4 regions of the Brenneria sp. L4-2C genome follow, and region 4 is predicted to be linked to each of the others. Evidence: predicted binding sites of a transcription regulator. Region 4 holds the regulator's gene; each other region holds the start of a gene.
What was found. The regulator LexA, encoded in region 4, represses DNA repair genes until DNA is damaged. The targets are predictions, from matches to a motif close to TNCTGTATGTACATACAGNA.
Positions count from the first base shown of each region.

Region 1: the regulator LexA is predicted to act here: its motif matches at 1,195-1,214, upstream of uvrB (excinuclease ABC subunit UvrB).
Region 2: the regulator LexA is predicted to act here: its motif matches at 841-860, upstream of ABRZ26_RS02100 (metal-dependent hydrolase).
Region 3: the regulator LexA is predicted to act here: its motif matches at 1,183-1,202, upstream of uvrA (excinuclease ABC subunit UvrA).

Region 1 covers NZ_JBEIAC010000002.1:371,124-373,331, forward strand. Annotated here, with positions in the region: gene uvrB (excinuclease ABC subunit UvrB) at 1-1,079, opposite strand, end outside; gene bioD (dethiobiotin synthase) at 1,889-2,208, opposite strand, start outside.
Region 2 covers NZ_JBEIAC010000001.1:451,668-453,875, forward strand. Annotated here, with positions in the region: gene kduD (2-dehydro-3-deoxy-D-gluconate 5-dehydrogenase KduD) at 1-729, shown strand, start outside; gene ABRZ26_RS02100 (metal-dependent hydrolase) at 877-1,452, shown strand; gene ABRZ26_RS02105 (L-cystine transporter) at 1,634-2,208, shown strand, end outside.
Region 3 covers NZ_JBEIAC010000007.1:46,090-48,297, forward strand. Annotated here, with positions in the region: gene ABRZ26_RS12305 (RES family NAD+ phosphorylase) at 1-366, shown strand, start outside; gene ssb1 (single-stranded DNA-binding protein SSB1) at 504-1,040, opposite strand; gene uvrA (excinuclease ABC subunit UvrA) at 1,365-2,208, shown strand, end outside.
Region 4 covers NZ_JBEIAC010000005.1:90,890-93,097, forward strand. Annotated here, with positions in the region: gene plsB (glycerol-3-phosphate 1-O-acyltransferase PlsB) at 1-66, opposite strand, end outside; gene ABRZ26_RS09885 (diacylglycerol kinase) at 194-559, shown strand; gene lexA (transcriptional repressor LexA) at 668-1,276, shown strand.

The sequences.
Region 1 (2,208 bases), on a different contig from region 4:
GTCTCTTTGCGCGCCCGGTCGCCGCGGTACATGCCGCCGATCTGCGGAATGGTGACGTGGGATTCATCGATCACCAGCAGCCCGTCGGCCGGCAGGTAGTCGAACAGCGTCGGCGGCGGCTCGCCGGGGCCGCGCCCGGACAGATAGCGCGAGTAGTTTTCGATGCCGGAGCAATAGCCCAGCTCGTTCATCATTTCCAGATCAAACTGGGTGCGCTGGCTAAGACGCTGCTCCTCCACCAGCTTGTTGTTCGCCAGCAGTATCTTGCGGCGATCGGCCAGTTCGACCTTGATATCCTCCATCGCCTGCAAAATCCGCTCGCGCGGCGTCACATAGTGCGTTTTGGGGTAGATGGTATAACGCGGCACGACATGCAGAATCTGCCCGGTTAAAGGGTCGAACAGCGACAGCCGTTCCACTTCTTCATCAAACAGCTCGACGCGCAGCGCCACATCGTCCGACTCGGCCGGGAAAATATCGATCACTTCGCCGCGCACCCGGAAAGTCCCGCGCTGAAACGCCTGATCGTTGCGGGTATATTGCAGTTCCGCCAGCCGGTGTAAAATCGCCCGCTGATCGATAAGCATCCCCTGCGTCAGATGCAGCATCATTTTCAGATACAGATCGGGATCGCCCAGACCGTAAATGGCGGAAACCGAGGCGACCACCACCACATCACGCCGCTCCAGCATGGCTTTGGTCGCCGAGAGCCGCATCTGTTCGATATGTTCGTTAACCGAGGCATCCTTTTCGATAAAGGTATCGGAGCTCGGCACATAGGCTTCCGGCTGATAGTAGTCGTAATACGAGACGAAATACTCCACCGCATTATCCGGAAAAAACGCTTTCATCTCCCCGTAAAGCTGGGCGGCCAGCGTTTTATTGGGCGCCAGCACCATCGTGGGACGATTCAGATCGGCAATCACGTTGGCGATGGTAAAGGTTTTGCCCGATCCGGTGACCCCCAGCAGCGTCTGATGCGCCAGTCCATCCTCTAATCCTTCCTTTAAGCGGCGAATGGCTTCCGGCTGATCGCCCGCGGGTTTAAATTCGGAATTCAGTTTGAATACTTTACTCATAGTCGAATACGTTTCTCTTGGATGGCTGGCGGATGGCAAACGAGCGGAACCGGACGGCAAGCATTGACACTCACGCTATTATGGGAACCAATCACGGAGTTTGCCACCGCCATGATACTGGATATAAAAACAGCATCAAGGAAATTATTGCCCGCGCGCGCGATTAACCGGCAAATCGTTCGCCGACGCCCTTGTGTTTATCGCGAGCGGCCTGAGCGCCGCAAACGGTTTTCTAATGCAACAATCAGATCCGTCATTATTTATCCCCAGATTAATGATATTGCTAAAGTGTCCGTCTGTTTTTTGCCGCTAATTTATGCAACCACCCGGCATCGGCGCCCAGGGGGCTTGATTTTAAATAACACAATGATTTAAAAAGAATTAGCAAAAAAGCGGAGAATAACGCCAACCTGGCGGAAAGCCGCGTCAGCTCTCGCCTGGCATGGTTTTCCTGTCGCTAATGCACACAGTTATCCACAGAAATAGTGGATAACTCCCACAACCCCGCATCCGCTCTGAGCTGCCGAAATACTACCGTCATCAAACGGCAACACGGATACGGATTTTCTTCACTTTTTTTCTGCAATTTATCTCATAAATATTAGGCTAAAAATGATTATAGCGGGAACGGAAAAATCAGCGCGAAGTCAGCGCTGTCAAGGGCTAAGTGAGTTTTTTAGGTTATTTTTTTCTACCGATGAATGATAAATACGAGGCTAATTATCAACAGGGAATAGCGATAAATATTTACCCGCCTGGCTATCCCCTTTTTGTCTCTTATGATTTTACACAGCGCAATGCGCCGCTTTTCATGATTCCAGCCGCATCAGATCGATATAGCGCGCCAGATTCTGCGACTGCGGGTCCGTCAGGTGTGGAATTTCGCCCAGCAGCGGCGCCGGTAAAAACCGCTGCAAGCTGTTCAGATACTCCCGATGCCGTTTCCCCGGCGGCAAAATATCATTGGCGATCCAACCGCTGAGCGTCAGACCGGCCTGCCTGACGGCGCAGGCGGTCAGCATGGCGTGATTAATACAGCCGAGTTTAATTCCGACCACCAGGATCACCGGCAACTGCTCCCGCGCCACCCAGTCGGCGAACGTCTCCTGCTCCGATAGCGGCGTCAGCC
Region 2 (2,208 bases), on a different contig from region 4:
GTTGCGCTTATCACAGGTTGTGATACGGGTCTGGGCCAGGGTATGGCTATCGGATTGGCGCAAGCCGGTTGCGATATTGTCGGCGTCAACATCGTCGAACCTAAAGACACCATAGAGAAAGTGACCGCTCTGGGTCGCCGTTTCCTGAGTCTGACCGCCGATATGAGCAATATTGCCGGTCATGCCGATCTGGTTGCCAAAGCCGTGGCGGAGTTCGGCAAGGTCGACATTCTGGTCAACAACGCCGGCATTATCCGCCGTGAAGATGCCATTGAGTTCAGTGAGAAGAACTGGGACGACGTGATGAATCTGAACATAAAGAGCGTGTTCTTTATGTCGCAAACCGTGGCCCGGCAGTTCATCAAACAGGGTCACGGCGGCAAAATCATCAATATCGCGTCCATGCTCTCTTTCCAGGGCGGCATTCGCGTACCGTCTTACACCGCGTCAAAAAGCGCGGTCATGGGCGTTACCCGGCTGCTGGCGAACGAGTGGGCTAAACATAACATTAACGTCAATGCGATTGCTCCTGGCTACATGGCCACCAACAACACCCAGCAGCTGCGGGCGGATGAAGAGCGCAGCAAAGAAATCCTGGATCGTATCCCGGCCGGGCGCTGGGGTTTACCGCAGGATCTTATGGGGCCGGCGGTGTTCCTCGCGTCCAGCGCGTCCGATTATATCAACGGCTATACCATCGCGGTCGACGGCGGCTGGCTGGCCCGCTAACCCGCATTCTTGCTCATTTCGTTCGCCAACGATGAGAAAGGCGCAATCCGCTGCGCCTTTTTCTTTAATAGTGACGGCGTAACTACTTCCTCAGTTAGGGTTAATCTCATATACTGTATAAAATAACAGTTCGATTTGAGACGTCTCATGACTGCGGAAGGACATGTCCTATTCTCTGTTGCCTGCGTAATCCTGGCTAAAAAAGTAGAGTTATCGCCAGAGCTGGCAACGGGAGACTGGTGGCATCTGATTCCTGGCGCGCTGCTCACGTCGCTCCTGCCGGATATCGATCACCCCAAATCTCTGCTGGGACAAAGGTTGAAATGGCTATCGGCCCCTATCGCCCGCGCATTTGGCCACCGGGGGTTCACGCACAGTTTACTCGCCATCATTGCCGGCGTTTACTTTATTCAGACGCGGATGCCTGCCGACTGGCTGCTGCCGACCGATGTCTATCACGCGATGATTGTCGGCTACTTAAGCCATATCGCCGCCGATATCCTGACCTCATCCGGGGTACCGCTGCTCTGGCCTTGCCGCTGGCGTTTTCGCCTGCCGATACTGAATAGTCAAAAAGGTAATCAGTTGGAGCGTTTTCTCTGTATCGCCTTTATCGGTTTTTCTCTGTATCAACCGCAAAAGAGTCTGAACTGCTGTAGCTACGAACAATCATTCAGGCTTATCCAGTCGGCGCAGGCTCGCGTGACCCAGCTATTAAAATAGCTCCACGATATTGCGTAATCGACATTGCGTAATAAACCGCCGTCGCCGCAAAAATCACGCATCCATCAGCTATAATTTATAACTTACAGCCATATAACAAACTTATGACAGAACTGATATTCTTGTCCGCGTTTTTCATCACTCAGAAAAATTTTCATCTAATTTATAGGGAGAAGTGGAGATGAACTTTCCGCTGCTATTCAATATTCTGGCATTTGCCGCCCTGTTGTTCCTGCTGGGGTACGCCGGCCGGAACAAATCGTGGAGTCTGGCAAAAAAGGTTCTGCTGGGTCTGGTTATCGGGGTTTTATTCGGTCTGGCGCTGCACCTGGTCTACGGCAGCGACAATCCGCTGATTAAACAATCCGTCGCCTGGTTTAACATCGTCGGCAACGGCTATGTTCAATTGTTGCAAATGATCGTCATGCCGCTGGTATTCGTCTCCATTCTGAACTCGGTCGCCAAGCTGCATAACGCCTCCTCATTAGGCAAAATCAGCATACTCACGCTCGGCACCCTGCTGTTCACGACGCTTATCGCCGCGTTAGTCGGGGTTTTCGTCACCAATCTTTTCGGCCTGACCGCCAGCGGATTGGTGCAGGGCGCGCAGGAAACCGCGCGCTTGTCGGCTATCGAAACTAACTATGCGGGCAAGGTTTCCGATCTGAGCGTTCCTCAGATCATCCTTTCCTTTATCCCCAAAAATCCTTTTGCCGATCTGACCGGAGCCAACCCCACGTCAATCATCAGCGTGGT
Region 3 (2,208 bases), on a different contig from region 4:
TATCCGGCCATCTATGTTTCCACATCGATTTCGCTTGCCGCGCTGGAAATACTGGTACACGTATCCAAAGAAGCCATTCTGGAGCAGTATTCGTTGTTCAGTATTGATATTCCTGACGATGAGGTGGCTTCCCTCGCGCCAGAATTTTTTCCTGATAACTGGCGACAGGATCCCGCGCCCGTATCGACGATGGACATTGGAACGGGGTGGTTGCAATCCGCTGAGGGGGTGGCGCTGATTATACCGTCCAGCATCATTCCAGCCGAAAATAACGCCATACTTAATCCGAACCATTCCGGTTTTACGCCATGCCTGAACAGTACAAGAGAATTGCCATTCTTCTTTGACCGGCGATTAATGAAATAGTCGATATTGCGCTATCCATGCGCCGGCGCTGAAAGGTATGCCGGTAGTAAAAGTCGCTGTCAATCTACTGAATAAAACAATAAAGCCCCGAATTTACGGGGCTTTATTGAGATGACTAAAGATATTTTAATGCCGGATCAGAACGGAATATCGTCGTCAAAGTCCATCGGCGGTTCGTTGCTTGCCGCCGGCGAGTTGTTCTGCGCCGGGCGTGCAGCAGGCTGAGCCTGTGCGCCGCCGCTGAACTGGTTGCCGCCCTGCGGCTGCTGCGGTTGTCCCCAACCGCCGGACTGCTGTCCGCCGGCCGGCGCGCCGCCGCCGCCCTGACGGCCGCCCAGCATCTGCATGGTGCCGCCGATATTGACCACCACTTCGGTAGTGTATTTGTCCACGCCGGACTGATCGGTCCATTTACGGGTTTGCAGCGAACCTTCGATATAAACCTGAGAGCCTTTGCGCAGGTATTCGCCCGCGACTTCGGCCAGCTTGCCGAACAGTACCACGCGGTGCCATTCGGTTTTCTCTTTCTGCTCGCCAGTTTGCTTGTCACGCCAGCTTTCCGACGTAGCCAGCGTGATGTTGGCGACAGCACCACCGTTCGGCATATAGCGGACTTCCGGGTCCTGCCCCAGATTGCCGACAAGAATCACTTTATTAACGCCTCTGCTGGCCATGCTCGTCTCTCCTGATGAATCACTTAATTTAGCTTAAGTCTAAACGATCAATTTTAGCATGATACGAATTTCTATCATACCTGCGAAATAGCTTCAGCAATGAAAATGCTGATTACAGCACTTGCATAAAAAACGCCCCAATAACTGGATATCCATTCAGTCTTTTTGGTGGTAGGCTATTCCGGTTCGGTGCCTTTACCGGCTGTTTCCGTCAACGTTAAAAACGCGCCTGACGTTTTTTTTGTGCCATAATTGCATGTTTCGTACCGGTTGTCTCCGTCCACGAGATAATGCAAAACAGTATTTATTCCGGGAAGTGTGTGAATGGATAAGATCGAAGTTCGTGGTGCCCGTACTCATAATCTCAAAAATATCAACCTGATAATTCCACGCGACAAGCTGATTGTGATCACCGGATTATCCGGATCAGGCAAGTCATCGCTGGCGTTTGACACGTTATATGCCGAAGGGCAGCGGCGTTACGTTGAATCTCTCTCCGCCTACGCGCGCCAGTTTTTGTCGCTGATGGAGAAGCCGGACGTCGATCATATCGAAGGGTTGTCGCCCGCGATTTCCATTGAGCAGAAATCGACCTCCCATAACCCGCGCTCCACCGTCGGCACCATTACCGAAATTCACGATTACCTGCGCCTGCTGTTTGCCCGCGTCGGCGAGCCGCGCTGCCCGGAGCATGACGTTCCGCTGGATGCGCAGACCGTCAGCCAGATGGTGGATAACGTACTGTCTCAGCCGGAGGGCAAACGGCTGATGCTGCTGGCGCCGGTGGTGAAAGATCGCAAGGGCGAGCACAGCAAGACGCTGGAAAATCTGGCGACGCAGGGTTACATCCGGGCGCGTATTGACGGCGAAGTGTGCGATCTGTCCGATCCGCCGAAGCTGGAGTTGCAGAAAAAGCACACCATCGAAGTCGTCGTCGATCGCTTCAAAGTGCGCGACGATCTGGCGCAGCGCCTGGCGGAGTCGTTCGAAACGACGCTCGAATTGTCCGGCGGCAGCGCGGTGGTGGCGGATATGGACGACCCGACGGTACCCGAGCTGCTGTTTTCCGCGAATTTCGCCTGCCCGATATGTGGCTACAGCATGCATGAGCTGGAACCGCGCATGTTTTCGTTCAACAACCCGGCGGGCGCCTGCCCAAGCTGCGATG
Region 4 (2,208 bases):
ACTCTTCACTAACAGTTTGAGTGGAAAATTCAGTAAGTTATAGTAAATTTTACGCCAACCTGACATAACAACTTGAAGCCTCTTGTTAGCAATGCGTCGCAAGGATACCAGAAACTGCGCTGGAGATCTGTTGTGATAAGACAACGGTTAAGCGGTAAAATGCGAGCGAACGCTGATAAATAATGGAGGATGGATGAACAAAGCAACGGGGATAACCCGGATAATCAAAGCTACCGGCTATTCCCTACAGGGATTGAAGCAGGCGTGGCGGCATGAAGCGGCCTTTCGTCAGGAAAGTCTGCTGGTCATTGTCGGGGCGATCGTCGCCTGTCTGTTGCCTGTCACCCTGGTCGAAAGACTGCTGCTTATCGCCTCTGTCGTGTTGATCATGCTGTTTGAACTGGTTAACAGCGCGATTGAAGCGGTCGTCGATCGCATCGGTCTTGAGCATCATGAATTATCAGGCCGGGCAAAGGATATCGGCTCGGCCGCGGTGTTTGTCGCCATTCTGCTGGCGGTCGTCGTCTGGGGCGCTATTCTCTGGCAGCGTTTTGCGTGAAGGCTTGCAGAAATCAATAAAAACCGAGGTTTACTCACATCCTGGTTCCCAATTGGCAATTAGCTGTATATACTCACAGCAAAACTGTATAAACAACCAGGGGGCGGAATGAAAGCATTAACAGCCAGACAGCAGCAGGTTTATGACCTGATCCGCGATCATCTTGCACAGACCGGTATGCCGCCTACGCGAGCGGAGATTGCCCAACAGCTGGGATTCCGTTCGCCGAATGCCGCTGAAGAGCATTTGAAGGCGCTGGCGCGTAAAGGCGTTATCGAAATTGTCTCCGGCGCATCGCGCGGCATCCGTCTGTTGATGGAAGAAGAGGCTGGCATTCCGTTGATTGGCCGCGTCGCCGCGGGTGAGCCGCTGTTGGCTCAGCAGCACATCGAATGTCATTATCAGGTCGACCCGTCCATGTTTAAACCCAGCGCCGATTTTCTGTTGCGCGTCAGCGGAATGTCGATGAAAGATATCGGCATTATGGACGGCGATTTACTGGCGGTGCATAAAACGCAAGATGTGCATAACGGGCAGGTCGTCGTGGCGCGCATTGAAGATGAAGTCACGGTTAAGCGCTTGAAGAAGCAGGGTAACACGGTGCATCTTCTGGCGGAAAATGAAGAGTTTGCGCCGATTGTCGTCGATCTGCGTCAGCAAAGTTTTTCCATTGAAGGGCTGGCGGTCGGCGTTATTCGAAACGGCGACTGGAGCTGATTCCGGCTATTGCCAATCTGATTCCCATCCTGACTGGTTAGTTTCACGTATGACGGAGATATTCGCCTCAGCACTGAGGCGAATATCGCCATCCTATTTCAAACCGCAGAGGCGTCGGTTTTGTAACGCGTTTTTTCCGGACCGCGGTACGCCGTGTTAACGCTCGCGCCTGGAAACGCTTCATTTCCCTTGAATAGTGATATGAAACAGCTTTTGCCGATCTATTTAGGCGCGTTTTAGCGGATTTCAATATTTATTGAGCCTATATTTACGATACATTTTGTTGCATTTAATCCTGCTTTTTGTCGGGTGTTATTGGCTGATTTTATTTTTTGATCAAAGCGCTTTTTTTATTAAACGATTAATGCGGGTTCTTGAAGGCGTGTTATAAATAATATTGTGGAACTATTATTTTTCGTTAATATTTCAGCAGGTTTTTTTTGCGGCTTGTTAGTTATTCGATTTCATCACTGACTTTTGCCAATGGCGCGGAAATGCGCTATACCCTAAATAATTCAAGTAACAAAACCAACGTATCTGTCACTTGCAGTATGACGTGTCGTGCCAGGTATAAAGAACAAGGCGTCAGACGCGCTACTTAAAGAGACGGCAACGAATCAGCAACGCGAATTCTGATGGATGATAAGTCGACTCATTATGGCTGAAAAGATTTTCTGGTAATTAAAATCCAGACGTATTACGTTAACTAAAATAATCGGCTGAAAAAAAGAAGTAAAGGTATGGGGAAGCAAAAATAAGTTCGACTGCTAACCGGTAATGCCGGTACGTTCAGGTACGGAATAAGTGGCTCCTGTGTCGAGGTGTTAACCATTGACTGTATTTGCGGCGGTACCGGAATGCAGATTGGGAAAAGATACGTGGTTTATTTCTTTTCTTGCCAACTGCAAAAAACCGGGTTCAGCGATATAACG